DNA from 3 places in the Streptomyces sp. C1-1 genome. Region 3 is predicted to be linked to each of the others. Evidence: riboswitches for the same ligand, from Rfam matches in the RefSeq annotation. Region 3 holds a riboswitch; each other region holds the start of a gene.
The links. A riboswitch is a leader RNA that binds a small molecule or an ion and turns the genes downstream of it on or off. The one in region 3 is predicted to bind S-adenosylmethionine.
Positions count from the first base shown of each region.

Region 1: it holds a riboswitch for S-adenosylmethionine, as region 3 does, so the genes downstream of both, ACQF4J_RS33000 (aminotransferase class V-fold PLP-dependent enzyme) here and ACQF4J_RS43500 (amino acid ABC transporter permease) in region 3, are expected to answer to the same signal.
Region 2: it holds a riboswitch for S-adenosylmethionine, as region 3 does, so the genes downstream of both, thrC (threonine synthase) here and ACQF4J_RS43500 (amino acid ABC transporter permease) in region 3, are expected to answer to the same signal.

Region 1 covers NZ_CP189826.1:7,273,005-7,282,498, forward strand. Annotated here, with positions in the region: gene ACQF4J_RS32980 (cytochrome bc1 complex diheme cytochrome c subunit) at 36-845, shown strand; gene ACQF4J_RS32985 (cytochrome bc1 complex Rieske iron-sulfur subunit) at 842-1,897, shown strand; gene ACQF4J_RS32990 (cytochrome bc1 complex cytochrome b subunit) at 1,894-3,528, shown strand; gene trpD (anthranilate phosphoribosyltransferase) at 3,668-4,732, shown strand; SAM riboswitch class IV at 4,808-4,924, shown strand; gene ACQF4J_RS33000 (aminotransferase class V-fold PLP-dependent enzyme) at 5,063-6,424, shown strand; gene ACQF4J_RS33005 (Lrp/AsnC family transcriptional regulator) at 6,449-6,730, opposite strand; gene ACQF4J_RS33010 (rhomboid family intramembrane serine protease) at 6,727-7,461, opposite strand; gene ACQF4J_RS33015 (hypothetical protein) at 7,617-7,856, shown strand; gene ACQF4J_RS33020 (NYN domain-containing protein) at 7,893-9,236, shown strand; gene ACQF4J_RS33025 (C40 family peptidase) at 9,447-9,494, shown strand, end outside.
Region 2 covers NZ_CP189826.1:5,516,543-5,526,036, reverse strand. Annotated here, with positions in the region: gene ACQF4J_RS25350 (hypothetical protein) at 1-422, shown strand, start outside; gene ACQF4J_RS25345 (carboxylesterase/lipase family protein) at 456-1,985, opposite strand; gene ACQF4J_RS25340 (NADH:flavin oxidoreductase) at 2,111-3,229, opposite strand; gene groL (chaperonin GroEL) at 3,404-5,026, opposite strand; gene ACQF4J_RS25330 (cold-shock protein) at 5,386-5,592, opposite strand; gene ACQF4J_RS25325 (MoaD/ThiS family protein) at 6,035-6,310, opposite strand; gene thrC (threonine synthase) at 6,424-7,710, opposite strand; SAM riboswitch class I at 7,729-7,883, opposite strand; gene ACQF4J_RS25315 (glucosyl-3-phosphoglycerate synthase) at 8,053-8,997, shown strand; gene ACQF4J_RS25310 (alpha,alpha-trehalose-phosphate synthase (UDP-forming)) at 9,061-9,494, shown strand, end outside.
Region 3 covers NZ_CP189826.1:9,534,456-9,543,949, forward strand. Annotated here, with positions in the region: gene ACQF4J_RS43465 (TauD/TfdA dioxygenase family protein) at 473-1,369, shown strand; gene ACQF4J_RS43470 (ABC transporter permease) at 1,366-2,253, shown strand; gene ACQF4J_RS43475 (ABC transporter ATP-binding protein) at 2,250-2,981, shown strand; gene ACQF4J_RS43480 (aliphatic sulfonate ABC transporter substrate-binding protein) at 3,024-4,082, shown strand; gene ACQF4J_RS43485 (LLM class flavin-dependent oxidoreductase) at 4,079-5,410, shown strand; gene ACQF4J_RS43490 (putative leader peptide) at 5,550-5,660, shown strand; gene ACQF4J_RS43495 (glutathione S-transferase C-terminal domain-containing protein) at 5,886-6,749, shown strand; SAM riboswitch class IV at 6,815-6,923, shown strand; gene ACQF4J_RS43500 (amino acid ABC transporter permease) at 7,248-8,228, shown strand; gene ACQF4J_RS43505 (amino acid ABC transporter ATP-binding protein) at 8,225-9,022, shown strand; gene ACQF4J_RS43510 (transporter substrate-binding domain-containing protein) at 9,092-9,494, shown strand, end outside.

The DNA of each region.
Region 1 (9,494 bases), 2.3 Mb from region 3:
CATCGACGCAGAAGATCCTGACACCGGGGTAATCCGTGAAAAAGCTCTCCGCACGACGACGCCATCCGATGGCGGCGCTCGTCGTCCTACTCCTCGCGCTGGCATGCACCGGGGGGCTGTACGCCGTGTTCGCACCCGCGAGCAAGGCGCAGGCCGATGACACCGCCCAGTCCCTTGCCATCGACGAGGGCAAGAAGCTCTACGCCGTGGGCTGCGCAACCTGCCACGGAACCGGCGGTCAGGGCACCACCGACGGTCCGAGCCTGGTGGGTGTGGGCGCCGCGGCCGTCGACTTCCAGGTCGGCACCGGCCGTATGCCGGCCCAGCAGCCGGGTGCGCAGGTCCCGAAGAAGAAGGTCATCTACACGCAGGCCGAGATCGACCAGCTCGCCGCGTACATCTCCTCCCTGGGCGCCGGCCCGTCCGTCCCCACGAAGGCGCAGTACGGCCCCGACGGTGCCGACATCGCCAAGGGCGGCGAGCTGTTCCGCACCAACTGCGCGCAGTGCCACAACTTCACCGGCAAGGGCGGTGCGCTCACGCACGGCAAGTTCGCGCCGAACCTCGACGGTGTCGCGCCGAAGCACATCTACGAGGCCATGCAGACCGGCCCGCAGAACATGCCGTCGTTCCCCGACACCACGCTGTCGGAGCAGAACAAGAAGGACATCATCGCGTACCTGAACGCGGTCAACGGAGACGACACCGAGAGCCCCGGCGGCCTTGAGCTGGGCGGACTCGGCCCGGTCTCCGAAGGCCTGTTCGCCTGGATCTTCGGACTCGGCGCGCTGATCGCGGTCGCCGTCTGGGTCGCCGCTCGGACCGCAAAGGCCAAGAAGTCATGAGTAGCCAAGACATTCCAGAAGAGAACCTGCCCGCTGAGCAGGATGCGCACGGCGCCGTAGGCATCGCGGACGAGAAGGACCCGTTCGCCGACCCCGGCCTGCCGCCCCACGAGCACCGGATCCAGGACATCGACGAGCGGGCCGCCAGGCGGTCCGAGCGCACGGTGGCCATGCTGTTCACGGTGTCGATGCTGGCCACGATCGGCTTCATCGCCTCCTACGTGGCGATCCCGCACGACAAGGCCATCTACGTCTTCCCGATCGGCCACATCAACGCGCTGAACTTCGCGCTCGGCCTGACCCTCGGTCTGGCCCTGTTCGCGATCGGCGCGGGCGCGGTCCACTGGGCCCGCACCCTGATGTCCGACGTGGAGGTCGCGGACGAGCGGCACCCGATCGAGGCCTCGCCCGAGGTCAAGGCCAAGGTCATGGCCGACTTCAGGCAGGGCGCCAAGGAGTCCGCGCTCGGCCGCCGCAAGCTGATCCGCAACACGATGTTCGGCGCGCTGGCCCTGTTCCCGCTCTCCGGCGTCATGCTGCTGCGCGACCTCGGTCCGCTGCCGGGCACCAAGCTCCGCCACACGCTCTGGTCCAAGGGCAAGCTTCTCGTCAACATGAACACCAACGAGCCGCTGCGTCCCTCCGACGTCGCCGTCGGCTCGCTCACCTTCGCCAAGCCCGAGGGCCTGGAGGAGAAGGACGAGGACTTCCAGACCGAGATCGCCAAGGCGGCCCTGATGATCGTCCGGCTGCAGCCGGAGAACATCAAGGACAAGCAGGAGCTCGACTGGTCCTACCAGGGCATCGTCGCGTACTCGAAGATCTGCACCCACGTCGGTTGCCCGATCTCCCTGTACGAGCAGCAGACGCACCACGTGCTGTGCCCCTGCCACCAGTCCACCTTCGACCTCTCCGACGGTGCCCGGGTGATCTTCGGCCCCGCCGGTCACGCCCTGCCGCAGCTGCGCATCGGCGTGAACAGTGACGGTTACCTCGAAGCGCTCGGCGACTTCGAGGAGCCCGTCGGTCCTGCCTTCTGGGAGCGCGGATGAGCACCAACCAAAACACCGAGGCCCGGCGCGGCAAATCGCCGGCCGGCGAGCGCGTCGCCGACTGGGCCGACGGCCGACTGGGGATCTACTCCCTGGCCAAGACCAACATGCGCAAGATCTTCCCCGACCACTGGTCGTTCATGTTGGGCGAAGTGTGCATGTACAGCTTCATCATCCTCATCCTCACGGGTGTGTACCTGACGCTGTTCTTCCACCCGTCGATGAACGAGGTGGTGTACCACGGCAGCTACATCCCGCTGCAGGGCCAGATGATGTCCGAGGCGTTCAACTCGACCCTGCACATCTCCTTCGACGTGCGCGGTGGTCTGCTGATCCGGCAGATCCACCACTGGGCCGCGCTGATCTTCCTCGCGGGCATGTTCGTGCACATGATGCGCGTGTTCTTCACCGGCGCGTTCCGCAAGCCGCGTGAGGTCAACTGGCTGTTCGGCTTCCTGCTGCTGGTCCTGGGCATGTTCACCGGCTTCACCGGTTACTCGCTCCCGGACGACCTGCTCTCCGGCACCGGTGTCCGCTTCATGGAGGGCGCGATCCTGTCCGTGCCGGTCGTCGGCACGTACCTGTCGATGTTCCTCTTCGGCGGCGAGTTCCCGGGCGGCGACTTCGTGGCCCGGTTCTACTCGGTCCACATCCTGCTGCTGCCGGGCCTGATGCTGGGCCTGATGGTGGGCCACCTGATCCTGGTCTTCTACCACAAGCACACGCAGTTCGCGGGCCCCGGAAAGACGAACAACAACGTCGTCGGCATGCCGCTGCTGCCGGTGTACATGGCGAAGGCCGGCGGTTTCTTCTTCCTGGTCTTCGGCGTCATCACCGCCATCGCGGCGATCGCCTCGATCAACCCGATCTGGGCCATGGGCCCCTACCGTCCGGACCAGGTGTCCACCGGCGCCCAGCCCGACTGGTACATGGGCTTCTCCGAGGGCCTGATCCGTACGATGCCGGGCTGGGAGATCAACCTCTGGGGCCACACCCTCGTCCTGGGCGTGTTCATCCCGCTGGTGGTCTTCCCGCTGGTCCTGGTCGCGATCGCGGTCTACCCGTTCATCGAGTCCTGGGTCACCGGCGACAAGCGCGAGCACCACATCCTGGACCGTCCGCGCAACGCCCCGACGCGTACCGCGTTCGGTGCCGCGTGGATCTCCTGGTACTTCGTGCTGATGGTCGGTGGCGGCAACGACCTGTGGGCCACGCACTTCCACCTGTCGATCAACGCGATCACCTGGTTCGTGCGCGTCGGCTTCTTCGTGGTGCCGGTGCTCACCTTCGTCGCCACCAAGCGGATCTGCCTCGGCCTGCAGCGCCGGGACAGGGACAAGGTGCTGCACGGCCGCGAGTCCGGCATCATCAAGCGCCTGCCGCACGGTGAGTTCATCGAGGTGCACGAGCCGCTCAGCCAGGAGGCGCTGCACACCCTCACGGCGCACGACCAGTACAAGCCGGTCGAACTCGGCCCGACGGTCGACGCCAACGGCGTCGAGCGCAAGGTGAAGGGCTCCCAGAAGCTGCGCGCCAAGCTCAGCGAGGCGTACTTCGGCGAGGAGTCCCAGATCCCGAAGCCGACCGTCGAGGAGTACAAGGAGATCACGAGCGGCCACGGCCACCACTGATCGCTGCGCTCGCCACGCGCACACCAAGGGCCCCCGTCCGATCTTCGGACGGGGGCCCTTCCCCGTGCCCCGACCTGGATAGGGTGGGCACACACTGCGTTACGTCCACGACACGTCTACGACCATCAGGAGCGGCCCCATGAGCGCTGTGACCCCCGCTGGAGGCGACACCGCGGCGGGCCGCTCCTGGCCCCTGCTGCTGAACGGCCTGCTGAACGGCAAGGACCTGTCCACCGACGACACCGCCTGGGCGATGGACCTCATGATGCGCGGCGAGGCGACCGACGCGCAGATCGCAGGCTTCGTGGTGGCGATGCGGGCCAAGGGCGAGACGGTCGAGGAGATCAACGGCCTGGTCCGCACGATGTACGAGCACGCGAACGTCATCGAGGTGCCGGGCCCGACCGTCGACATCGTCGGCACGGGCGGCGACGGCGCGAAGACGGTGAACATCTCCACGATGTCGTCGATCGTCGTCGCGGGCACCGGGGCGCGGGTGGTCAAGCACGGCAACCGGGCCGCGTCCTCGGCGTCCGGGGCGTCCGACGTCCTGGAGAAGCTGGGCGTCAACCTGGAGCTGCCCGTGAAGCGGGTTCCCGAGGTGGCCCAGGAGGCCGGGATCACCTTCTGCTTCGCCATCAAGTTCCATCCGGCGCTGCGTCATGTGGGCGCCGCCCGGGGCCAGTTGGGCATCCGCACGGTGTTCAACGCGCTGGGCCCGCTGACCAACCCGGCGAAGGTGCGGGCGCAGGCGGTGGGCGTGGCCGATCCGCGCATGGCGCCGATCGTGGCCGGCGTCTTCGCCGAGCGCGGCAACTCCTCCCTGGTCTTCCGCGGCGACGACGGCCTCGACGAGCTGACGACGACGGCCACGTCGCGCGTCTGGATCGTCCGGGACGGCAAGGTCGCCGAGGAGTCCTTCGACCCCCGTGACGTCGGCATCGACCTGGTGCCGGTCGAGGCGCTGCGGGGCGGGGACCCGTCGTACAACGCGGAAGTCGCACGGCGGCTCCTGGACGGCGAGAGGGGCCCCGTGCGGGACGCCGTCCTGCTGAACTCGGCGGCCGCCCTGGTGGCCCTCGAGCCGACGGGGGCGTCCCTCGCCGACCAGTTGCGGGCCGGCATGGCGAAGGCCGCCGAGTCCGTCGACTCCGGCGCGGCCAAGCGCGTGCTGGAGCGCTGGGTGGCCGCCAGCAACGCGTAGCGGCAGTCGAGCGCGGTCCCGTCATCCGGACACGGGTTGCGGGACCGCGATCACTTCACGTACGTTCCTGTACCAGGTCATGAGTGACAGTCATGAGGCCCCGGCCGACTGTCCGGCAACCCTCCGTCCGTGGCGGGGTGCCCCGGGTGAAGACCAGGCCGTAGGCAGCGAGGTCTACGGCAAGCGCGGATCCCTCACGAACCGGGGATCCTGGTCGTCGAGGAGTCTTCCGTGAGCAAGCGAATGCGATAGGGCCGCAGAGCCCCGCCTCCGCGCACCCCTTTTCTCTTTCCGGCCCGCACGCGCGTGCCCTTTCACGGGAGTTCCCCCATGTCTGTCTCCACCGCTGCCTCCGCCCAGACCGTTTGCGCCCCTCTGTCCGTTCTGGGCAGGGATGTCACCGTCCCGCTCGTCACCGGTGGCGAGGTGACCTACGCGGCGCTCGACTACGCGGCCAGCGCGCCCGCCCTGCAGCGCGTCTGGGACGACGTCGCGGCCTACGCCCCGTACTACGGCAGTGTCCACCGCGGTGCCGGCTACCTCTCCCAGCTGTCCACCGACCTCTTCGAGAACGCCCGCGGGACGGTCGCCGAGTTCCTCGACTGCCGCGCCGACGACCAGCTGGTCTTCACCCGCTCGACGACGGACTCCCTCAACCTCCTCGCCCGCGCCCTGCCCGCCGACTGCCGGGTCTTCGTCTTCGAGACCGAGCACCACGCGAGCCTGCTGCCCTGGCAGGACGCCCACGTCAGCTACCTCGACGCCCCGCGCACCCCGCGGCAGGCGGTCGAGACCCTGGAGCGCGCCCTCGCCGAGCGGGACCCCCACGGCCCGGCCCTGGTCTGCGTCACCGGCGCCTCGAACGTCACCGGCGAGCTGTGGCCGGTGCGCGAGCTGGCCGCGGCGGCGCACGCGCACGGCGCCCGCATCGTCCTGGACGCCGCCCAGCTCGCCCCGCACCACCCCGTCTCCGTCCGTGACCTGGACGTCGACTGGATCGCCTTCTCCGGCCACAAGCTGTACGCCCCGTTCGGGGCCGGAGTCCTGGCCGGTCGCGCCGACTGGCTGCGCGAGGCCGACCCCTACCTCGCGGGCGGCGGCGCCAGCCGCAAGGTAACCCGGCGCGAGGACGGGGGAGTGGACGTGGAGTGGCACGAGAGCGCGGCCCGTCACGAGGCCGGCTCCCCGAACGTCATCGGCGCCTACGCCGTCGCGTCGGCCTGCAAGGCCCTCACGGAGGCCGGCTTCGACACCCTGGTGGCCCGCGAGCGGTACCTGATCGGCAAGGTTCGGGCGGGGCTGGCGGAGGTCCCGCAGGTGAAGGTGCTGTCCCTCTTCGGCGATGACGCCGACCGGGTCGGCGTCATCTCCTTCGTCGTCGAGGGCTGGAACAGCTCCCACTTCGCCGCGGCCCTCTCCGCCGAGTACGGCATCGGCGTCCGCGACGGCCTCTTCTGCGCCCACCCGCTGGTCCGCACCCTGCTCGGCTCCGACCCGCAGACCCAGGGCGAGTGCGGCGCCCCCGAGGCCGCGCCGGGCGAGAAGTCCCTGAACGCGATCCGGGTGAGCTTCGGCGCGGGCACTCCGGACGAGCACGTCGAGCGCTTCGTCGGCGCCGTGAAGGAACTGGTGAGCGCCGGCGCGAAGTGGACCTACCGCACGGAGGACGGCCGCTGCGTGCCGGCGGTCTGACCGGACGGTGTCAGGAGGCGGCGGTCAGGAGTCGAGACCGATCGCGAACGCCGCCTCCAGGTCGTGCTGGGAGTAGGTGCGGAACGCGACGTGCGTGTCCGTGGCCTCGACACCGGGGATCTTGCTGATCGAACCCGGGATGACCTCCGCCAGGTCCTCGTGCTGCTTCACCCGCACCATCGCGATCAGGTCGTAGGTGCCGGTCACGGAGAAGACCTCGCTGACGGAGTCCAGCGCGGCGATCCGCTCCGCGATCTCGGGGATCCGGTCCACGCTGGTCTTGATCAGGACGATCGCGGTGATCACGGCTGGTTCTCTCCCTCGGGGGCCGGAGCTGGGGCGGCCTTCACTTTAGTCGTACGTCGCAAACCCGCCCACGCGCCGACGAAGCCCAGCCCGAAGCCCACCAGGTGCGCCAGGTACGCCACCCCCGGCCCGTCCGGCGCCCGCCCCGCCGCCAGCCACTGCAGGCTCGCCCAGAACGGCAGCACGACCCACGCGGGGAAGCGCAGCGGGAGGAAGAAGAGGAACGGGAGCAGGCTTGTGACCCTGGCCCCCGGGAAGAGGTACAGAAAGGCGCCCAGGACCGCCGAGACCGCCCCGGACGCGCCGACCAGCGACTGCCCCGAGGTGGAATTGGCCGCCGCGTACCCCAGCAGGGCCAGGTAGCCGCAGCCGACGTAGAAGACGGTGAACCGCACGCGGCCCATGCGTTCCTCGGTCATCACACCGAAGACGAACAGGAAGAGCATGTTGCCCAGCAGGTGCACCCAGCTGCCGTGCACGAAGAGGGCCGTCGCGGGGGTCAGGGCGGCCCTGGGGGAGCCCGCGAAGAGCTCGGCGGGCACCACGCCCCAGCGGTGGAAATAGGCGCGCTGCGCGGCGAGGAGCGCGTCGCCGGAGCCGTAGGCGGGATTCAGGCCCGCCGCCGGGCCGGCCACGAAGACCAGGCAGCACAGCGCGATCAGCGCGTAGGTCACGGGCGCCGAGGGACGCCGGATCGATCTGCTGACGGTCGCGCTCCAGGTGCCGATCATGAACACAGAGCATGACGTAACAGGACGCAGCCGCACAGACCGCCTCGCCGCCGTGGACGCACCAGCGGCAGGTTGCCGCCAGGCCGTAGGGTTACGGCCACACGCTCCAGGGAAACTGGCGCGTCACGGACACTAGAAGGAAGAGCACAGTCACGATGACGGTTCCCCTGCCGACCGCCACGACGCGGTGGCGCTGCACCCTCTGCGGCAACCTCACGCGCTTCGACGTGACCCGCTCGTCGAAGGTCGTCGAGTACGTCCACCTCGACCTCGCCGGTGAGCCGAAGGTCGAGGAGCGCGAGGTGGTCAGTGAGACCATCGAGTCGGTGCGCTGCCGCTGGTGCAACGCGGTGGATCAGGTGGAACTCGTGGACAGGCCGGGCGCCGACTCCTGACGGGAGCGGCCCCGCACAGCTGATGGGGTGTGACGGATGGTGGAGACACAAGGCGGGGGGCCGGGCGACGGCGCCGCCGAGGTGCTCGACCGTCCGCTGCCCGACGGTGTGCGCCGCAGAGTCGTGCAGATCGTCTCCGACGGGTTCGGCGGCCTGACCGTCGCCGAACTGCCCGCCCAGCTCAGGCAGTACGCCCGGTTCGCCCCGAACCGGCGGGCCAAGTTCGCGGGCAACGCCATGGCGGCCGCGCTGGAGACCGATCCGCTGTTCCGGCAGCGCATCGGGGAGAAGCTGAGAGAGGTCCAGCCGGAGCTCGCCGGCGCCCTCGACTCCGGCTCGCCGCCCCCGGCCGCGGATCCGCTCGACGTGGCGGCCGCGGCCTATGTTCTGCGGCCCACCGGCTGGGTCAAGCTCGTCACCGCGGCCGGCGAGGAGGCCCAGCGGGCCGACGCCGAGCGCGCCGACGAGGAGAGCCGCGCCGAGCTGGAGCGGCTGCGCGAGGAGCTCGCCGCCGCCCGCGACCAGACGCGCGCCGAGACCGAGCGGCTGCGCCTGGAGCTGGAGTCCGCCAAGAAGGAAGCGGAATCGCTTCACCGCAAGCTGCGCGCCGCCCTCAGCGACGTCAAACGCGGCGAGGCCGCCCTGCGCAAGGTCCAGGGCGAGATCGAGGCCGTGCGCGCCGAGGCGCAGGCGCAGGTGTCCCTCGCCGAGACCGAGAGCCGGCGGCTCAAGGGGCGGCTCGGGGAGGCGGAGGCGGCCCTGGAGGCCACGCGCAAAGCAGCGCGGGAGGGGCGCAGTGTCGAGGACATGCGCGTCCGTCTGCTTCTGGACACCGTTCTCGACGCGGCGCAGGGACTCCGGCGGGAACTCGCCCTGCCTCCCGTGTCCGTGAGACCCGCGGAAACCGTGGATGCGGTGGAACCGGGACGAATGACCCCGAAGGACATCGCCGCTCGCGCCCTGTCCGAGCACGATCCGGCCGTTCTCGACCAGCTGCTGGCCCTGCCGCAGGCGCACTTGGTGGTCGACGGCTACAACGTGACCAAGACCGGCTATCCCCAGATGCCGCTGGAGAAGCAGCGCCTCAGGCTGCTGGGGCAGCTCTCGCAGCTCGCCGCGCAGACCGGCGCCGAGGTCACCTGCGTCTTCGACGGGGCCGAGCTGGCCGCTCCCGTGCTGCTCGCGCCGCCGCGGGGCGTGCGGGTGCTGTTCTCCAAGCCGGGTGTCACCGCCGACGAGTTGATCCGGCAGCTGGTGCGCGCCGAGCCGCCGGGGCGGCCCGTCATCGTCGCCTCCACCGACCGGGAGGTCGCCGACGGGGTGGCCCGGGCGGGCGCCCGGCCGGTCGCGTCTGCCATGCTTCTGCGGCGGCTGTCCTGAAGGTCGAATTTGCGGGCCCGATGCCCGAATTGGCGGTATCGTCACGCAACGTAGTGTCAACCGCGCATCACTGCATGTGAGTTGTGTGTAAAGAATGCATGCCGTGACGAGATTTTGCTCCTGAGGATTTGAACTGATCACGAGTAGGTCACTAGGGTCTGGCCTCGAACCTCCGAGCGGGTGATCACTCAAAAGAAGGAGTTCACCTCCGTGGCGTCCCACCGTCGACCCAAGCAGCCGAGCCGAGCGCGTGTGACC
Region 2 (9,494 bases), 4.0 Mb from region 3:
TCTCCACGGCCGCTCCGGCCACCCGCTGCGCCGAGCACCCGAACGGCCCGGTCGACGAGAGCGCCCCCGATCTCTGCCTGCTGTGCGAGACCCGGCGTCGGGCGGCTCGCCGCGCCGAGTTCAACGGCGGCCCGCTGCCCGTGCACCCCACCGAGTCAGCGCCCTCCCGCTACGGCGTCCGCGGCGACCGTCCCCAGCCCCAGCAGCGCTGGCTGGCGGAGCTGTGGACGGGGCAGGAGTGGCAGCTGTGCGGTACGCCGAGACGGGACCGCCGCGAGGCGGAGCTGTATCTCGCCGCCCAGCGCCGGGGCCCGCGCGCCGCCATGGCCTACCGGCTCGTGCACGAGTTCACCGACTACGAGGTGCTGCGGGTGTGGGGCACCCCGGTGAAGGTCGACATCGAGCCGCTGGGCAACCTCTGAGCGACTGCTGGCTCTGAAGAAGGCCTGAAAAGGTCAGTTCCGCGAAAGCAGTGGCAGCGCGGTGAACTCGTGGCCCTCCCACAGCCGGCGTGTGGCCTCCTCGGGGTAGGGCCGTACCTCGGGCCGGGCGTCCAGTACCTGGACCAGACGGTCCTGCTCCCCGTATGCCGGCCAGCCCGGGTCGCCGGTGCGCGCGAACGCCGTCCACGACGCGCGGAAGCGCGCCGACAGCTCCTCCGCCTCAGCCGGCACACCGCTCCCGGCGAAGAGCAGGTTGCCGAGGTCCGCCTCGAACGTGCCGAACAGCAGGGGGATGTCCAGGCCGTGGCAGGCACCGAGGACGCCGCCCGCGCCGGGGGCCGGCCAGGTCAGTTCGTAGACGTGGGCGCGGCCGCCACCCGCCGACTGCGCCTCCGCCAGCCGCAGGCTCGGCATGTTGAACAGCCAGTCCGTCTGGACGCGTTCGTACAGGTCGCTCGGGGTGGCGTCGGGGTGGGCGGTGCGATAGGCCCGCTCCGCGTCGGGGCCGGGCCCGAACGTCCGCAGTGCCCACGCCGCCTGCTCCTCGGTGACCTTGCCGAGCAGTTCGCCCATGACGAGGAACAGCCGCCACTCGTCGCGGTTGTGTCCGACGAGCAGGTCCACGTCCCGGGCCGCGCCCGCGGCCAGCGCCTGCCAGGGCGTGGTGGGCAGCACCTCGCCGTCGACGACCGGCGAGAAGGGCGTGACCGTGGGCGCCACCTGGCCCCAGCGGTCCTCGTACTGCCGCATCTTCGCGCTCAACGCCTCGCCGGCCGAGGTGAGCAGACGGGGGTCCACGGCGGACAGCGCGGCCGCCGTCGGCGGCAGACCGGCCTCCTTGGCGATCTCGGCGGCGATGTCCCGGGCGAGTTCGTCGGAGAAGAAGGTGCCCGGAACGCTCTGGGCGATCGCCCGCCCGAACAGCCCCCGCGCACCCGGCATCGCCAGCAGCGCCGCCACCGACCCCGCGCCCGCCGACTCCCCGAACACGGTCACCCGGCCGGGGTCGCCGCCGAACGCCGTGATGTTGTCCCGTACCCACTCCAGGGCGGCCACCTGGTCGAGCAGGCCCCGGTTGGCGGGCGCCCCCTCGATGCTCGCGAACCCCTCCACGCCGACCCGGTAGTTGAGGGTGACGACGACCAGGTCGCCGTCGCGGGCGATGCGTCGGGCGTCGTAGCCGGGGCTGCCGGAGTGGCCCAGTTTGTAGGCTCCGCCGTAGATCCACACCATCACCGGGCGGAGCGCGGCCGGATCGGCCTGCGGTGTCCAGACGTTGACGGTGAGCCAGTCGTCGCCGTCGGGCGCCTCCAGCACGCCCCTGCGGCCCTGGATGCCGAGGTCCTGCGGGGGCGGCGGCCCGAACGCGTACGCCTCCCGTGTCCCGTCCCAGGCCCGCACGGGGCGCGGTGCCTGGAACCGGAGCCCGCCCACGGGCGGTTCGGCGAACGGGACGCCCCGGAAGACGGTCAGCCCGTCCTCCTGACGTCCGCGCACCGCACCGGCTCCGGTGCGTACGACCGGACCTTCCGCTGTCGTCATCGTCGGCTCCTCACGGGTGGGGGATGCAAGGCTGCCGATCCACTCAAACGAACAAGCTTGCTGAAATCAAGCAAACCAGCGGACTCCGCGCCGGCCGCGGTCGGCGGACGGCGCGGACTCGCCGTTCAGCTCAGGGACTTCAGCGCCGCCGCGTCGTAGGGCGCGAGCTCCTCGGTGCGGCCGGCCAGCACCTTCGCGGCCCACTCCGGGTCCTGCAGCAGGGCGCGTCCCACGGCCACGAGGTCGTACTCCTCGCTCTCCAGCCGGTCGAGCAGGTCGTCGATGCCCCGCAGCGGAGATCCCTCGCCCGCGAACCCGCGGAGGAAGTCTCCGTCGAGCCCGACGGAACCGACGGTGATCACCTGCTTGCCGGTCAGCTTCTTCGTCCAGCCGGCCAGGTTCAGGTCGGCGCCGTCGAACTCGGGCAGCCAGTACCGCCGGGTGGAGGCGTGGAAGGCGTCGACCCCGGCCGCCGCCAGCGGGGTGAGGATCGCCTCCAGCTCCTCGGGGGTCTCGGCGAGCCGCGCGGTGTAGTCCTGCTGCTTCCACTGCGAGTAGCGGAAGATGATCGGGAACTCGGGCGACACGGTCTCCCGCACCGCCGCGACGATCTCCGCCGCGAACTTCGTACGGGCGACGAGGTCACCGCCGTACGCGTCGGTGCGGCGGTTCGTGCCGGCCCACAGGAACTGGTCGACCAGGTAGCCGTGCGCGCCGTGGATCTCCACGCCGTCGAAGCCGATGCGCTCGGCGGCCGCGGCGGCCGCGGCGAACGCGCCGATGACGTCGTCCACGTCCCGCTGGGTCATCGCCCGGCCGGTCGGCTCGGCACCGGCGGTGACCAGGCCGGAGGGGCCGACGGCGGGGGCGGCGGGGAAGGGCGGCTGGCCCTGCTCGCGCACCATGCCGATGTGCCACAGCTGCGGGACGATCGTGCCGCCCGCCGCGTGCACCGCCTCGGCGACCTTCTGCCAGCCCGCCAGCTGCTCCTCGCCGTGGAACCGCGGGACGCGGTCGCTCTGCCCGGCTGACTCGTGGCCGACGTAGGTGCCCTCGGTGACGATCAGACCGACACCGGCGGCGGCGCGGCGGGAGTAGTACGACGCGACGTCCTCGCCGGGGATGCCGCCCGGGGAGAACTGGCGGGTCATCGGCGCCATCACGATGCGGTTGGGGACGGTCAGGCCGTTGATCGCGGTGGGACGGGACAGGATCTCCGCGGCGCGGGAGGTGGTGGCGGTCACGTGGGGAAACTCCTCGGTATGTGCATACGCATAGACACTGCGTCAACGTCAACCGCCGCACGCGTCCCCGCATTTCCGGCCGCCCTGTGACCCCGGACACGCCGAAGGGCGGCACCCCCTGCCGGAGCAGGAAGTGCCGCCCTCCGTAAGGACGTTGATCAGCCGTCAGGCGGATCAGAAGTCCATGTCACCGCCCGGCATGCCGCCACCGGCGGGCGCGGCGGCCTTCTCCGGCTTGTCGGCGATGACGGCCTCGGTGGTGAGGAAGAGCGCGGCGATGGAGGCGGCGTTCTGCAGGGCAGAGCGCGTGACCTTCGCCGGGTCGATGATGCCTTCCTTGACCAGGTCGACGTACTCGCCGGTCGCGGCGTTCAGGCCGTGACCCGGGGTGAGGTTGCGGACCTTCTCCACCACGACGCCGCCCTCGAGGCCGGCGTTGACGGCGATCTGCTTCAGCGGGGCCTCGAGCGCGATGCGCACGGCGTTGGCGCCGGTCGCCTCGTCACCCTCCAGGTCCAGCTTCTCGAAGACCGAGGAGGCCTGGATGAGCGCCACGCCACCACCGGCGACGATGCCCTCCTCGACGGCGGCCTTCGCGTTGCGGACGGCGTCCTCGATGCGGTGCTTGCGCTCCTTGAGCTCCACCTCGGTGGCGGCACCGGCCTTGATGACCGCGACACCGCCGGCGAGCTTCGCCAGGCGCTCCTGCAGCTTCTCGCGGTCGTAGTCCGAGTCGCTGTTCTCGATCTCGGCGCGGATCTGGTTCACGCGGCCCGCGACCTGGTCGCTGGCGCCGGCACCGTCGACGATGGTGGTCTCGTCCTTGGTGATGACCACCTTGCGGGCCTTGCCCAGCAGGTCGAGGGTGGCGTTCTCCAGCTTGAGGCCGACCTCCTCGGAGATGACCTCGCCGCCCGTGAGGATGGCGATGTCGCCGAGCATGGCCTTGCGGCGGTCGCCGAAGCCCGGGGCCTTGACGGCGACGGACTTGAAGGTGCCGCGGATCTTGTTGACGACCAGGGTCGACAGGGCCTCGCCCTCGACGTCCTCGGCGATGATCAGCAGCGGCTTGCCCGACTGCATGACCTTCTCCAGCAGCGGGAGCAGGTCCTTGACCGAGGAGATCTTGGAGTTGGCGATCAGGATGTACGGGTCGTCGAGGACGGCCTCCATACGCTCCATGTCGGTGGCGAAGTACGCCGAGATGTAGCCCTTGTCGAAGCGCATACCCTCGGTGAGCTCCAGCTCCAGACCGAAGGTCTGGGACTCCTCGACGGTGATGACGCCTTCCTTGCCGACCTTGTCCATGGCCTCGGCGATGAGCTCGCCGATCTGGGTGTCGGCGGCGGAGATGGAGGCCGTCGAAGCGATCTGCTCCTTGGTCTCGACATCCTTCGCCTGCTCCAGCAGGGCACCGGAGACGGCCTCGACGGCCTTCTCGATACCGCGCTTGAGGGCCATCGGGTTGGCGCCGGCGGCTACGTTGCGCAGGCCCTCCTTGACCAGGGCCTGGGCGAGAACGGTCGCGGTGGTCGTACCGTCACCGGCGACGTCGTCCGTCTTCTTGGCGACTTCCTTGACCAGCTCGGCGCCGATCTTCTCGTACGGGTCCTCGAGCTCGATCTCCTTGGCGATGGAGACACCATCGTTGGTGATCGTGGGGGCGCCCCACTTCTTCTCGAGGACGACGTTGCGGCCCTTGGGGCCGAGCGTCACCTTCACGGCGTCCGCGAGCTGGTTCATGCCGCGCTCGAGGCCGCGCCGCGCCTCCTCGTCGAACGCGATGATCTTGGCCATGTGAAGTGGTCCCTCCAGGACTGGGGGTGATTCCTTCGGACCGCGCCCGCGCCCGCGACGGACGGCTCGCCGACCCGTGGGTTCCTTGCCCCACCCGGCCTGCGGGCCTCACCGACCCGGTCCTTCTTTGTCACTCTCACCTTCAGAGTGCTAACGCCAATGATTAGCACTCGCCCCTGCCGAGTGCAAGCGCCTCCCGCGGACTGGGCCCGTGGGCGCCGGGCGGACCCGCGGCGCGCGACAGGGGTCCGGCCGTGCGGAATGCGGGCATGCCGGAGGGCCCGCACCCATGACTCCCCATGGGGTACGAGCCCTCCGAAGAAAAGAAGAACGACGCTGCTATCTACCCGGCGCGTGCTTCAGCTGGTCGCCAGTCGGACCATGTCCGCCTGCGGCCCCTTCTGGCCCTGCGAGATCTCGAAATCGACCCGCTGGCCCTCTTCCAGGGTGCGGTACCCGTCCATCTGGATGGCGCTGTAGTGGACGAAAACATCCGCACCACCGTCGACCGCGATGAAGCCGTACCCCTTCTCCGCGTTGAACCACTTGACGGTGCCCTGAGCCATGCCTAACTCCCCTATTACTGGCCCTTGCACAGATCCGCACTTCGCGGATCCGGGTCAGACCTCACCCCCCACGGTTTGGGGGCGTGCGCCGGAACGCGTCGACCGCGGCTGAATGTATCTGTCCAACTGCCGTCTGCAACAGGTCAATCGGACGAGAATTCTGGACGGCAGGGTTCCGGAATGTAGTGAGAATTCGCCCGAATTCAGGGCAAGTCGGGCCCCATAAAAGGAACAAAAGCCGCGAAAAACATGCACACTTTGGCTGCATCTCGATGGGTACGCGGCAGGAATTCTGGGCTTCCGATCCGGAGATCAGTAGCGCGTTCCCCAACTGTACCGCGCTCAACCACACTGAATTGCCCCCTCCGCTTCTCTCACGGAGGGGGCAATTCGATGAACTCTTCGTAACCGGCGTTACCGAAGGTAATGATCGGTCATTCGGTCAGCCGCCGGCGACGGCCGGGATGATCGACACGCCCGCACCGTCCGGGGTCGCCGTCTCCAGACCCTGCTCGAACCGCACGTCGTCGTCGTTGACGTACACGTTGACGAAGCGGCGCAGCTTGCCCTGGTCGTCCAGCACACGGGCGGCGATGCCGGTGTGGTTCTTCTCCAGGTCGGCGATGACCTCGGCGAGGGTGGCCCCCTCGGCGCTCACCTCGGCCTGGCCGCCGGTGTAGGTGCGCAGGATGGTGGGGATGCGGACGGACACGCTCATGTTCAAGACCTCCGGTCAGGTAAGCGCCCCGAGGGGCGCGGGGCTGTGTTCGGTGTGCGGCTACCGCCGCGTGGGCGCGACCAGCCCCCACCGGCCCGCAGACGAAAGATCGGCTAGGCGAGCCCGGCCTCACGGAACGAATCAAGGTTGGGCCGAATGGTCGCGGTCAACCCCGTGCCCGCCACCGCGTCCAGCGTCTTGAGGCCGTCGCCGGTGTTGAGGACGACGGTGGTCAGGGCCGGGTCCAGCACGCCGTTCTCGATGAGCTTGCGCGTCACGCCCACGGTCACGCCACCGGCGGTCTCCGCGAAGATGCCCTCGGTGCGGGCCAGCAACTTGATGGCGTCGACGACCTGCTCGTCGGTCACGTCCTCCACGGCACCGCCCGTGCGGCGCGCGATGTCCAGGACGTACGGCCCGTCGGCCGGGTTGCCGATGGCGAGGGACTTGGCGATGGTGTTCGGCTTCTGCGGCCGGACCACGTCGTGACCCGCCTTGTAGGCGACCGACACCGGCGAGCACCCCTCGGCCTGCGCACCGAAGATCTTGTACGGCCGGTCCTCGACGAGCCCGAGCTTGATCAGCTCCTGCAGCCCCTTGTCGATCTTCGTCAGCTGCGAGCCGGAGGCGATCGGCACCACGATCTGGTCCGGGAGCCGCCAGCCGAGCTGCTCGCAGATCTCGTACGCCAGGGTCTTGGAGCCCTCCGCGTAGTACGGCCGCAGGTTGACGTTGACGAAGCCCCAGCCCTCGCCGGCCGGGTCGCCGATCAGCTCGGAGCAGAAGCGGTTCACGTCGTCGTAGTTGCCCTCGATGCCGACGAGCTCGCCGCCGTAGACCGCGGCCATGACGACCTTGCCCTGCTCCAGGTCGTGCGGGATGAACACGCAGGAGCGGAGGCCGGCGCGGGCCGCGGCGGCGCCGACGGCACCCGCGAGGTTGCCGGTGGAGGAGCAGGAGAGCGTGGTGAAGCCGAAGGCGCGCGCGGCCTCCAGTGCCTGGGCGACGACCCGGTCCTTGAAGGAGTGCGTCGGGTTTCCGGAGTCGTCCTTCACATACAAACCGCCGGTGACACCGAGCTCGCGCGCCAGGTTGTCGGCCTTGACGAGCTTGGTCCAGCCGGGGTTGATGTTCGGCTTGTCCGCCACGTCCGCCGGGACGGGCAGCAGCGGCGCGTAGCGCCAGATGTTCGCGGGTCCCGCCTCGATGCGCTTGCGGAGCTCCTCGGTGTCGTAGGCCGAGAAGTCGTAGGCGATCTCGAGCGGGCCGAAACACTCCTCGCAGGCGAAGACCGGGCCGAGCGGCACCCGGTGACCGCACTCGCGGCACGAAAGCGCCGAGGCGGGCCCGAGGTCTACGGTCGTGGAGTCGGTGGTGCTTGCAACAGTCTGCGCAGCCATGTGAGGCGAGGCCCTTTCTCCTCATCTTCCTCACGACGCATCTCGCCGTGAGACGGATTTGGCACCTTCCCTAGCCGGGAGCCTCGCGGAATGATCAACGTTGATCTACGAGACCGGCTGGAGGGTTGCCGGGGCTTCATCGGGCCGTATCCCTCTGCCCCTCTGGATGAGCGGTATGTGGTTGTTGAACTCGTTGAACGCGGGACGACCCCCGACATGCGATGGTCATCAGCGTTGTTCAAGACTGTAACCGAAGGCCAGGACAGTTGAGATAGCCGTCCGAACCGCGAGATGGATCACAATCCGGTCCTTTCGCCGAGAGAACGCAGAGGAGCCGCCTACGTGCTGGAAGAAGTCGAGCGCTGGCTGAGCACCCGCTCCTGGTCCGTGACCGATCGCCCTCTCCACCAGATCCTGGCCGCCAAGCAGCGCACGGGCCAGTCGGTCTCCGTCGTGCTGCCCGCGCTGAACGAGGAGGAGACGGTCGGCGACATCGTCGCGATCATCCGCCACGACCTGATGCAGCAGGTCCCGCTCGTCGACGAGATCGTGGTCGTCGACTCCGGTTCCACCGACCGCACGTCCGAGGTCGCCGCGGCGGCCGGCGCGCGGGTGGTGCACCGCGACGACATCCTGCCCCGCATCCCGACGGTCCCCGGCAAGGGCGAGGTCCTGTGGCGCTCGCTGCTGGTCACGACCGGGGACATCGTCTGTTTCATCGACGCCGACCTGAAGGAGTTCTCCTCCGACTTCGTCTCCGGGATCGTCGGCCCGCTGCTCACCGACCCCGGGATCGACCTGGTCAAGGGCATGTACGACCGTCCCCTCGGCGGAGCGCGGGGACAGGGCGGCCGGGTCACCGAGCTGATGGCCCGCCCCCTGCTCAACATGCACTGGCCGCAGCTGGCCGGCTTCGTACAGCCGCTCGGCGGCGAGTACGCGGCCCGGCGCAGCCTGCTGGAACAGCTGCCGTTCCCCGTCGGGTACGGGATCGAGCTGGGCATGCTGATCGACGCCCTGCATCTGGTGGGCCTCGACGCGCTGGCCCAGGTCGACGTCGGCGTCCGCAAACACCGCCACCAGGACGGCCAGGCCCTCGGGCGGATGGCGGCGGCCATCTACCGCACGGCCCAGCTCCGCCTGGCCCGCGGCCACCTCGTCCGCCCCTCCCTCACCCAGTTCGAACGGAGCACGGACGGCTTCGAGCCGCGCACCTACTCCGTGGACACCGAGGAGCGGCCGCCGATGGCGGAGATCGCGGAGTACGCGAGACGCAAGGTGGCGTAAGGCATACGCGGACCGGGTGGTCCGCACGTTTATGCGTTTGTGGACCGGGCTACGTTGAGGCGTATGGCTTCCTCGCACGGCGCTGCCCATCAGGTGCTGGTCGCGTCCAATCGCGGCCCGGTCTCGTACGAACTCCAGCAGGACGGCTCGCTGACCGCCAAGCGGGGCGGCGGCGGGCTGGTCTCCGGCCTGTCGGCGATCGGGCCGGACGCGGGCGCGCTGTGGGTGTGCTCGGCGCTGTCCGACGGCGACCGGGAGGCGGTGCGGCGCGGGGAGGGCGAGTCCGGCGTGCGGATGCTCGACGTCCCGGCGGACGTGCACGCGGACGCGTACAACGGCATCGCCAACTCCGTACTCTGGTTCGTCCACCACATGCTGTACCAGACGCCGCTGGAGCCGGTCTTCGACGCGGAGTTCCGGCGCCAGTGGGCGTCGTACGAGACCTACAACCGGGCCTTCGCCGAGGCGCTGGCGGAGGAGGCGGCCGAGGGCGCCGC
Region 3 (9,494 bases):
CCGCAATGCAAGACCCGACCGGGTAGGCATTGACCGACGAGGTGGGTGTCTGCTGGACTCCCCTGCCATGAACCCGCGCGTGGACCTGACTCGGCGGCGCCACATCGATCTGGCGCACGTCTCCAGCGCGTTTTGTTGTCGCTGACCCGGCGAGTGGTCGTCGGTAGCGGCGGGGCGCGTAGTCGGCCCGCGGCGGCCCGAGGCGTGTGAATCCGCCCCTTCCGCATTGCCTCCCCACGGGATCGAAGTACCCATCTCCCTGTGAGCTCTTCGCGCCGTACGAGCGGGGAGCGCGTCGGCGTACGTCAGCGCGGTCGCTGAGACAACGGCCGTGGCGATCCGGGAGTACGCACATCCTCTGAACCGGCCCGGACGACTCCGTACGCCGGTCGATCAGTCCTGCGCACTGTCAGCGCCGGCACCAAACCGTCGGCACACCTCGGTGTGTCCATCCGTCCGAGAGGGACCCCTCATGCCTCTGTCCATCCGTAAGCTCACCGGCCGTATCGGCGCAGTCGTCGAGGGCGTCGACCTCACGACGTCGCCGGACTTCTCGACGATCACCACGCTCCGAGACGCCCTCAACGAGCACAAGGCGATCGTGTTCGACGACGTGCGCCTGGACAACGCCGACCAGGAGCGCGTGGCCGGCTGGTTCGGCGAGCTGACGACCGCTCATCCCAACGTGCCGGCGGCGGACGGCACGACGAACGTGCTCGCCGTCGACAGTGAGACCTCCAAGGCCAACGAATGGCACACGGACGTCACCTTCGTCGTCAACCCGCCCCAGTTGACCACGCTGCGATCCGTGGTGGTCCCGCCGTACGGCGGCGAGACGCTCATCGCCAACGCCGCCGCGGCCTACCGCGACCTCCCCGAAGCGCTGCGCTCCCTCGCGGACTCACTGCGCGTCGTGCACACGAACCAGTACGACTACGCGCGACCCCCGGCCGCGACCGCCGAACGGCAGGAGTACGACCGCGTCTTCGTCTCGACGCCGTACGAGGCGGAGCACCCGGTCGTGCGGGTACATCCGCTGACGGGTGAACGCGGCCTGTTCATCGGCGGGTTCGCCAAGCGGATCGTCGGCCTTTCGAGCGGCGAGTCGGCCGATCTGCTGCGCGTCCTGCAGTCGTACGTGACGCGTCCGGAGAACATCCTGCGCTGGAGGTGGTCCCCGAACCAGCTGCTGATCTTCGACAACCGGATCACCCAGCACTACGGGGTCGACAACTACGACGGCCACCCGCGCCGCCTCAACAGGGTGACGGTCGCCGGTGAGGTGCCCACCGGTGCCGACGGCCGCCGCAGCGAGCAGCTCGTCGGCGATTCCTCGCACTACAGCGCTTTGCTGGCGGTGGCGGCATGACCGAGCTCGGCCTCAAGGCACCGGCCGCCACCGAGCGTCCGGCCGCCGGGACGACGAGCGCGCGGGAGGTGTTCCTGCCGCGCGGCGCCCGCCGCCGAACACCTTTCAGCAGACTGCGCGAGCGCCTGCGCTGGCCGCTGGGCATCTACACGACCCCGGTCGTGGTCCTCATCGCCTGGGAGGTGCTCGCCCGGGCCGGGGTGGTGTCGAAGACGTACGCTCCGGCGCCGACCTCGGTCGTGCGGTCGGCTGTCGACCTGTGGCAGCAGGGCGTCCTCGGACCCGACCTGGCCGTCTCGCTGCAGCGGGCCGGTATCGGTCTCGCCATCGGCCTGACGGCAGGCATCGTCACCGGCGTGCTCGGCGGCCTGCTGCGCAGCGGCGAGTACCTGTTCAACGGGCTCGTGCAGGTGCTCAACACGATCCCTCTCCTCGCCGTGCTGCCGCTGATGATCGTGTGGTTCGGCATCGACGAACTCACCAAGGTGCTGCTGATCTCCTTCGGCGCCGGCGTGCCGATGTACCTCAACCTGTTCGCCGCGATCCGGGGCGTCGACCAGCGGCTGATCGAGATGGCTCGCACGACGGGCGCGGGCAACTGGCGCCTGGTGACGCGCGTGCTGGTGCCCGGAGCCCTGCCGGGGTTCCTGGTCGGCCTGCGATTCTCCCTCGCGTACAGCGTGCTGGGCCTCGTCGCGGCCGAGACGGTCAACGCCGACAAGGGGCTCGGCTTCCTCATCACCCAAGGGCAGACGTATCTGCAGACCAACCAGGTCTTCGTGGGGCTGGTCATCTACTCGCTCCTCGGTCTGCTCGCCGACCAGTTCGTCCGGGCTCTCGAGCGGGTGCTGCTGCGGTGGCGCCCCGGTTATGAGGCGTCATGAGCAGCACGATCGCACCGCGGTTTCGTCAGCAGACCGGAGTTGTCGTCGAGCAGGTGGTTCGCCGGTTCGGTGACCGGACGGTGCTCGACGGCCTCGACCTCACCATCTCGGACGGGGAGTTGGTGATCCTGCTCGGGCCCTCGGGCTGCGGCAAGAGCACCCTGCTGCGTCTGCTCGCCGGCCTCGACCGGCCCGACGGCGGGCGGGTGGAGGTCCCGGCCCGGCGCGCGATCGTCTTCCAGGCCGACCGGCTGCTGCCGTGGCAGCGGGTGCTGCGCAACGTCACGCTCGGACTGTACGGGTCCGACGCCGAACAGCGGGCCCGCGACGTGCTCGCCGAGGTCGGACTCGCGGGCCGTGAGAAGGCGTGGCCGAAGGAACTCTCGGGCGGGGAGGCCCAACGGGTGTCGCTCGCCCGGGCGTTGGTCTCGGAACCCGAACTCGTGCTGCTCGACGAGCCGTTCGCGGCGCTCGACGCCATCACGAGGCTGCGCATGCACGACCTCGTACGCGCGCTGCGCAGCAGGCACCAGGCCGCCATGCTGCTCGTCACGCACGACGTCGACGAGGCGATCGCCCTGGCGGACCGCATCGTCGTCATGGGCAACGGCCGCATCGGCGCCTCGCACGAGGTGGACCTCCCCGCCCCCGACCGCGAAGCGAGCGTCGCCCGCGAGGAACTCCGCGCACGGCTCCTGGCGGACCTCGGCCTCGCCGGCCGCCACTGACCTCCCCCAACACCCTCACCCGGCACAGAAAGCACGACAACCATGCGAAGAAGAACAAGCAGACTCATCGCCACCATCGGCTCGCTCACCCTGGCGGGCACTCTCGTCGCCTGCGGATCGTCGTCGTCGGACACGGCCGCGCCTCTGAGCAACGCGGCCGACGCCGGCGACGTCAAGCACCCCGAGTGGAGCAAGTACACCTTCACCATCGGCGACAACGGCGGTGACGGCAGCCAGGAACTCGCGAAGGTCACCGGCGTGTTCGACAACGCCCCCTACAAGGTGAAGTTCGCCCGCTTCACCTACGGCCCGCCGCTCGTGCAGGCCGCCGCCTCGGGCGACATCGACCTCGGCAGCGTCGGCGACGTACCACCGATCACCGGTGCCGCGAAGGAGTACGGCTTCAAGATCGTGGCCGTCAACCGCTCGCTCACGCCCGACCAGGCGGTGGAGAACATCATCGTGCCCAAAGGCTCCAAGCTGAGGATGGCCGCGGACCTCAAGGGAAAGAAGATCGCCGTCCCGCAGGGCAGTTCGGCCCACGGTCTGGCCCTCAACGCCCTGAAGAGCGTCGGCCTCACCCCCAAGGACGTGAAACTGGTCTTCCTCGACCCGGCGGCCGGCGCGACCGCGTTCAACACCGGCAAGGTGGACGCCTGGTCGATCTGGAACCCGCAGTCCGCGATCGCGGTCAAGAACGGTGCCCGAATCCTGGTGAAGGGGCTGCCCCCGATCGACCAGACGAGCAGCTACTACGTCGCCAATGACTCCTCGCTGAAGGACAGGACCAAGCGTGCGGCTCTCACGGACGTCCTGAAGAGGCTGTCCCGGGAGTTCGCCTGGGCCGTCAAGAACCCGGACAAGTACGCGCAGGCACTGTCGAAGGAGCAGGGCATCCCGCTCGCCGACGCCAAGGCGTCCCTGGCCGCCTACTCGAACCGGGTCACCCCGGTGGCGCAGTCGGACATCGAACTGGAGCAGAACCTCGCCGACGCCTTCCTGGACGCGGGCCAGATCACCACGAAGGTCGACGTCGAGTCGATCACCGACAACCTCCTCCCGGCCGGTTACGACAGCTCCAAGCTCAAGGTCACCTCATGAGCGCCGGACGGCGGCGGCAGCTGCACCTCAACGCCTTCCTCATGGAAGCGGGCCACCACGAGGCGGCGTGGCGGCTCCCGCACAGCAATCCCCGCGCCGACTTCGACCTGCGGCACTGGATCGAACTTGCGCGCCTCGCCGAGAGCGCCAAGTTCGACTCGTTGTTCCTCGCCGACGGTCCGGCCCTCATCGGCACCGGCGAGTTCCGGCCGCCGGGCCAGCTGGAGCCGCTCACGCTGCTGACAGCGCTGTCGCAGGCGACCAGCAGGATCGGCCTCATCGCGACGGTGTCGTCGACGTACAACGAGCCGTACAACCTCGCCCGCCGGCTCGCGTCCGTCGACCACGTCAGCGGCGGCCGCGCCGGCTGGAACATCGTCACCTCGGCGGGCGCCGTCGAGGCCGCCAACTTCGGCCTCGACGACCGCCCCGGTCACGCCCAGCGCTACGCCCGCGCCGACGAGTTCCTGAAGGTCGCCAAGGCGCTGTGGGACAGCTGGGAGGCCGAGGCCGTCGTCGCGGACAAGGCGGCCGGGCGTTACGCCGACCCCGCCCGGCTGCACCGGCTCGGTCATGAGGGCACGTACTTCAAGGTCGCCGGTCCGCTCAACGTCGAGCGCCCGCCGCAGGGTCACCCGCTGCTCGTCCAGGCGGGTTCCTCGGAGGACGGCAAGGACTTCGCGGCCCGTCACGCCGAGGCCGTCTTCACCGCGCACACCACGTACGAGCGCGCCGCCGCCTTCTACGCCGACATCAAGGCACGCACCCGGGCCGCCGGGCGCGATCCGGACGGTGTGATCGTCCTGCCGGGCATCGTCCCCTACATCGGGTCGACCGAGGAGGAAGCCCGCGCCCTGGCACGGCAGCTCGACGAGCTGCGCATCCCGGAGTACGGGCTGCGCCAGCTGGCCGCGGTGTTCGAGACCGAGCCGTCGGTCTTCGAACTCGACCGGCCGCTACCGCAGTCCATCCTGGCGAGGCCGAAACTGGAGGGTTCGCAGAGCCGCTCCGACCTCATCATCGACCTGGCGGCACGCGAGAGGCTGACGGTGCGGGAGATCATCTCCCGGCTCGGCGGCGGCCGCGGGCACTTCGAGTTCGTCGGTACGCCCGAGCAGGTCGCGGACACGATCATCGCCAGGTTCGAGGGCGGTGCCGCGGACGGCTTCAACATCATGGCCCCGGCGCTGCCGTCCGGCCTGGCGGCCTTCGTCGAGCAGGTGCTGCCGATCCTGCGCGGCAAGGGCCTGTTCCGAGAGGAGTACGAGGGCACGACCCTCCGCGAGCACTACGGGCTCCCGGTCCCGGCGAACCAGTTCCATGTCTGACCCCTCCCGTGCCGGCCGGGTGCCTTGAGCGAGCGAGCCGCCGTCCACCGGGATGTCCGCGATGCGGGACGGCCCCCTTGACGTCGGTGGCCGTCAGATCGACACTCAGTAAGGAATCCTAGTGAACAGGTAGGGAAATATGAGGCGCCTTGATCCGGTCACCGTCCGAGTGAGCCGTTCGCCTCTGCTGACCTCCCGACGTCACATCGACCTGCTCCGCGTCTGCAGCGCGCTCGGCCCCATGGGCTGACCTGCGCCCTTCCCGCGCCGACGGCTTCCCCTGGAACGTCGTGCCGTTCGGCGTGCCCAGGTGAGCCCCGCTCCTGGGGTTCCGTCGTCGCATCCCCGTAGCCCAGGCGGGCCCGGCACCGAGTGCCGGGCCCGCCCGCCGGGTGGAGGAGGGGATGCGGCCACGGGGCCCAGCCCGATGTCGCATCCGCCGCGCGTACGTCCGCGCCCGCTTTCGGGGAGAGTCATGACCGTCACTTCGCCGGCCGCCCACGTGTCCGTCCGGCCCGCGCCCGCCTTCCGTGGCCGCATCGGCAGGGACGCACGCAGCGGCCACTACGCCGTTCCCGGCCGCTACCGGCTCCATCTGTCGACCGCGTGTCCCGACGGGCTGCGCATCGCCGTCACCCACACCCTGCTCGGCCTGGACGCCGTCTGTCCGGTGACCTATCTGCCCGCCGTCCCCGACTGTCCCGAGGGCGGCCACTCGGCCCTGCGTCCGCTGTACGAGGCGAGCGCGCACCACTACCGCGGCCCGGCCGCGGCGCCGGTGCTCAGTGACGGCTGGTCCGGGCGGATCGTCAGCACCCACGACCGGGACATCATGCGCGACCTCGCCCACCGCTTCGACACCGGCGGTTCCTCGCTCTACCCGTGCGGCGCGGAGTCGGAGATCGAGGCCGTGGAGCGGATGTGCGTGGAGGGGATCGAGCGGGCGGCGCAGCGGGCCGGGGCCGTGGGCGGGGAAGTGGCGGAACGTGACATGGCACTGGCCACGCTGCTGCAGACCCTCGGCGCCCTCGACCGCTGGCTCGACGGCCGCACCTACCTGCTCCGCGACGAAGTCACCGCCGCCGACGTCGAGTTGTGGGTCGCGCTGGTCCGGCTCGACACCGTGCACCGCCACCACCTCGACGCCGCCGCGGTCCAACGCATCGCCGGCCACCCGGTACTGTGGTCCTACGCCCGCCGTCTGACCGCCCACCCGGCCTTCGGCGCCCACCTCGACCTCGACGGCATCGACCGCCGTCACCACGCCCAGTGCCGGGGGCTGGAGGCCGCGGGATCGGCCGTCCAGATCCTCGACTGGGCGGCGCACTCGACCCGTTAGCCGTTCCACCTGCTGGACCGGCGTTGACATACGTTCGGGCAGTTGTCTTAACTACGGCCCAGAACGGTCATGAGTGTCAGCGACAAGCCCTGGCTTGCTGACCGGCAACCCTCGCACCGCGGTGGGGTGCCCCAGGTGACGACCCGGCCGATGACACATCGGTAAGCGCGAGGCCCACAGGGCCGGAACAGTGACGGTGACGCCATGTACGCAGCTCCCAGAACGGCCGCACGCCGTTCCCAGGGCTGCGTACGGACGTACGCGAACGTGCTCGTCGCGAACCGCGCCGTCGATCTGCTCCGCGTCAACAGCGCACTGTGTACCGCATCGGGCCGTGCCCGCTGTCGGGGCTGACACCCTCCCCGCAGCCCCGCACTCCCCGACGAACACCGCCCGCGCGGTGTGCCGTTGCCCTCCCCACCCCCGGTCCTGCGCCGCCGTGTGCGTCCCCGCACGCCGCCGCGCCTCCGGGGTGTGCCCACCCAGCCGGAGCCCACCATGAGCGAACCCCCTGGCGCCACCGTCACGTTGCCCGAGGCGCCCACCGCCGCCGAACCGCCCAAGGTCCTCACCGCCCAGCGGGTGCTGCCGCTGCGGCGGCCGGGACGCTGGATCGCCACCGCGGTCGTCCTGATCCTGGTCGCCCAGTTCGTCCACGGACTGGTGACCAACCCCTTCTACCAGTGGGACCGCTGGAGCTACTGGTTCCTGCGGCCGACCATCCTCGACGGCCTCCTCATCACCCTCGAAGTCGCCGCCTACAGCGCCGTGTTGGGCCTGATCGGCGGCATCCTGCTCGCCCTGGCCAGGCTGTCGAAGAGCCCGGTGCTGCGTGCGGTCAGCTGGACCTACGTGTGGGCGTTCCGCTCCATCCCGCTCATCGTCGTACTGATCTTCCTCTACAACTTCAGTGCCCTGTACAAGACGTTGAGCGTCGGCATCCCCTTCGGGCCGGCCTTCTTCTCCTTCGACGAGTCGAAACTCGCCACCGACATGGTCGTCGCCGTCGTCGGCCTCAGCCTCAACGAGGCCGCCTACGCGGCCGAGGTGGTGCGCGGCGGCATCCTCTCCGTCGACCAGGGCCAGCACGAGGCGGCCGCGGCCCTCGGCCTCCCCAAGGGCTACCAGTTCCGCAGAATCGTCTTTCCGCAGGCGCTGCGCTCCATCATCCCCAACTACGTCAACCAGCTCATCGGCCTGATCAAGGGCACCTCGCTGGTCTTCTACGTCTCCCTGCTCGACCTGTTCGGCTCCGCGCAGACCATGGGCTCCACCTACCCCGGCGACATCGTGCCGCTGCTGCTGGTCGTCACCGTCTGGTACCTGATCCTGACCAGCGTCGTCTCCGTCATCCAGTTCTACGTCGAGCGGTACTACGCCCGCGGTGCCACCCGGAGCCTGCCGCCGACGCGACTGCAGAAGCTCCGCACCGGTCTCACCGACCTGCGGGCCCGCATCCGCCGGGAGGCCGCCGTATGACCGCCAAGACCCTCGACGCCCTGGCGGACGTCGAAGCCGCCACCGTCGAGGTCCACGACGTGCACAAGTGGTACGGCACCCACCGGGTTCTGGACGGCGTCGACCTGACCGTCCGCCCCGGCGAGGTCACGGTGATCCTCGGCCCTTCAGGCTCCGGCAAGTCCACCCTGCTGCGGGTCATCAACCACCTGGAGAAGCCCGAGATCGGCCACGTCAGCATCAACGGCGAGCCGATCGGCGTGAAGCGGCAGGGCGAGCGGCTGAAGGAGCTGAGCGAGCGGGCCATCCTCACGCAGCGCGGACGGATCGGGTTCGTCTTCCAGAACTTCAACCTCTTCCCGCACCTGACGGTCCTGGACAACGTGGCCGCGGCCCCGGTCGCCACCGGCCGCCTCGGCAGGCCCGAAGCGCAGGAACTGGCCCGCGAACTCCTCGGCCGCGTCGGCCTCGCCGACAAGACCGGCGCCTACCCGCGCCAGCTCTCCGGCGGCCAGCAGCAGCGCGTCGCCATCGCCCGCGCCCTGGCCCTGCGCCCCGGCGTCATCCTCTTCGACGAACCCACCTCCGCCCTGGACCCCGAACTGGTCGGCGAAGTCCTCGCCGTCATCCGGGACTTGGCGTCCAGCGGCACCACCCTCGTCATCGTCACCCACGAGATCGGCTTCGCCCGCGAGATCGCCGACCGGGTCGTCTTCATCGACGGCGGCAAGATCATCGAGCAGGGGCCGCCCTCCGAGGTCCTCGACACACCGCGGCACGAGCGGACCAGGGACTTCCTCAGCAAGGTCCTCTGACCCTGCGCACCCACGACTTCCCCCCACGCCACCACTCTCATCACCGCCCCTGAGCGACAAGGAACGGCCATGCGCACCCACTTCACCCGACGCAGCCTGATACGCGGCATCACCGCGGCGACCGCCGTCGCCTCCCTGGCCACCGGGCTCGCCGCCTGCGGTGGCGACAGCGACGCGGCCACCACCACCGACAGCGCCGCCAAGTCCGGCGAGGTCGTCATCGGCCAGGTCTCCAACGGCGCCGCCAAGCAGACCGCCATCAAGGTCTCCGAGGTCAAGTCCATCAGCGCCGAACTGCCCGCCGCCCTCAAGAAGAGCGGCAAGCTGGAGATCGGCATCGGCGCCCTGCCGGCCGGCTTCCCACCGCTGGCCTATGTGGGCAGCGACCAGAAGACCCTCACCGGCGCGGAGCCCGACTTCGGCCGCCTTGTCGCCGCCGTCCTCGGCCTCAAGCCCGAGGTGAAGAACTCCA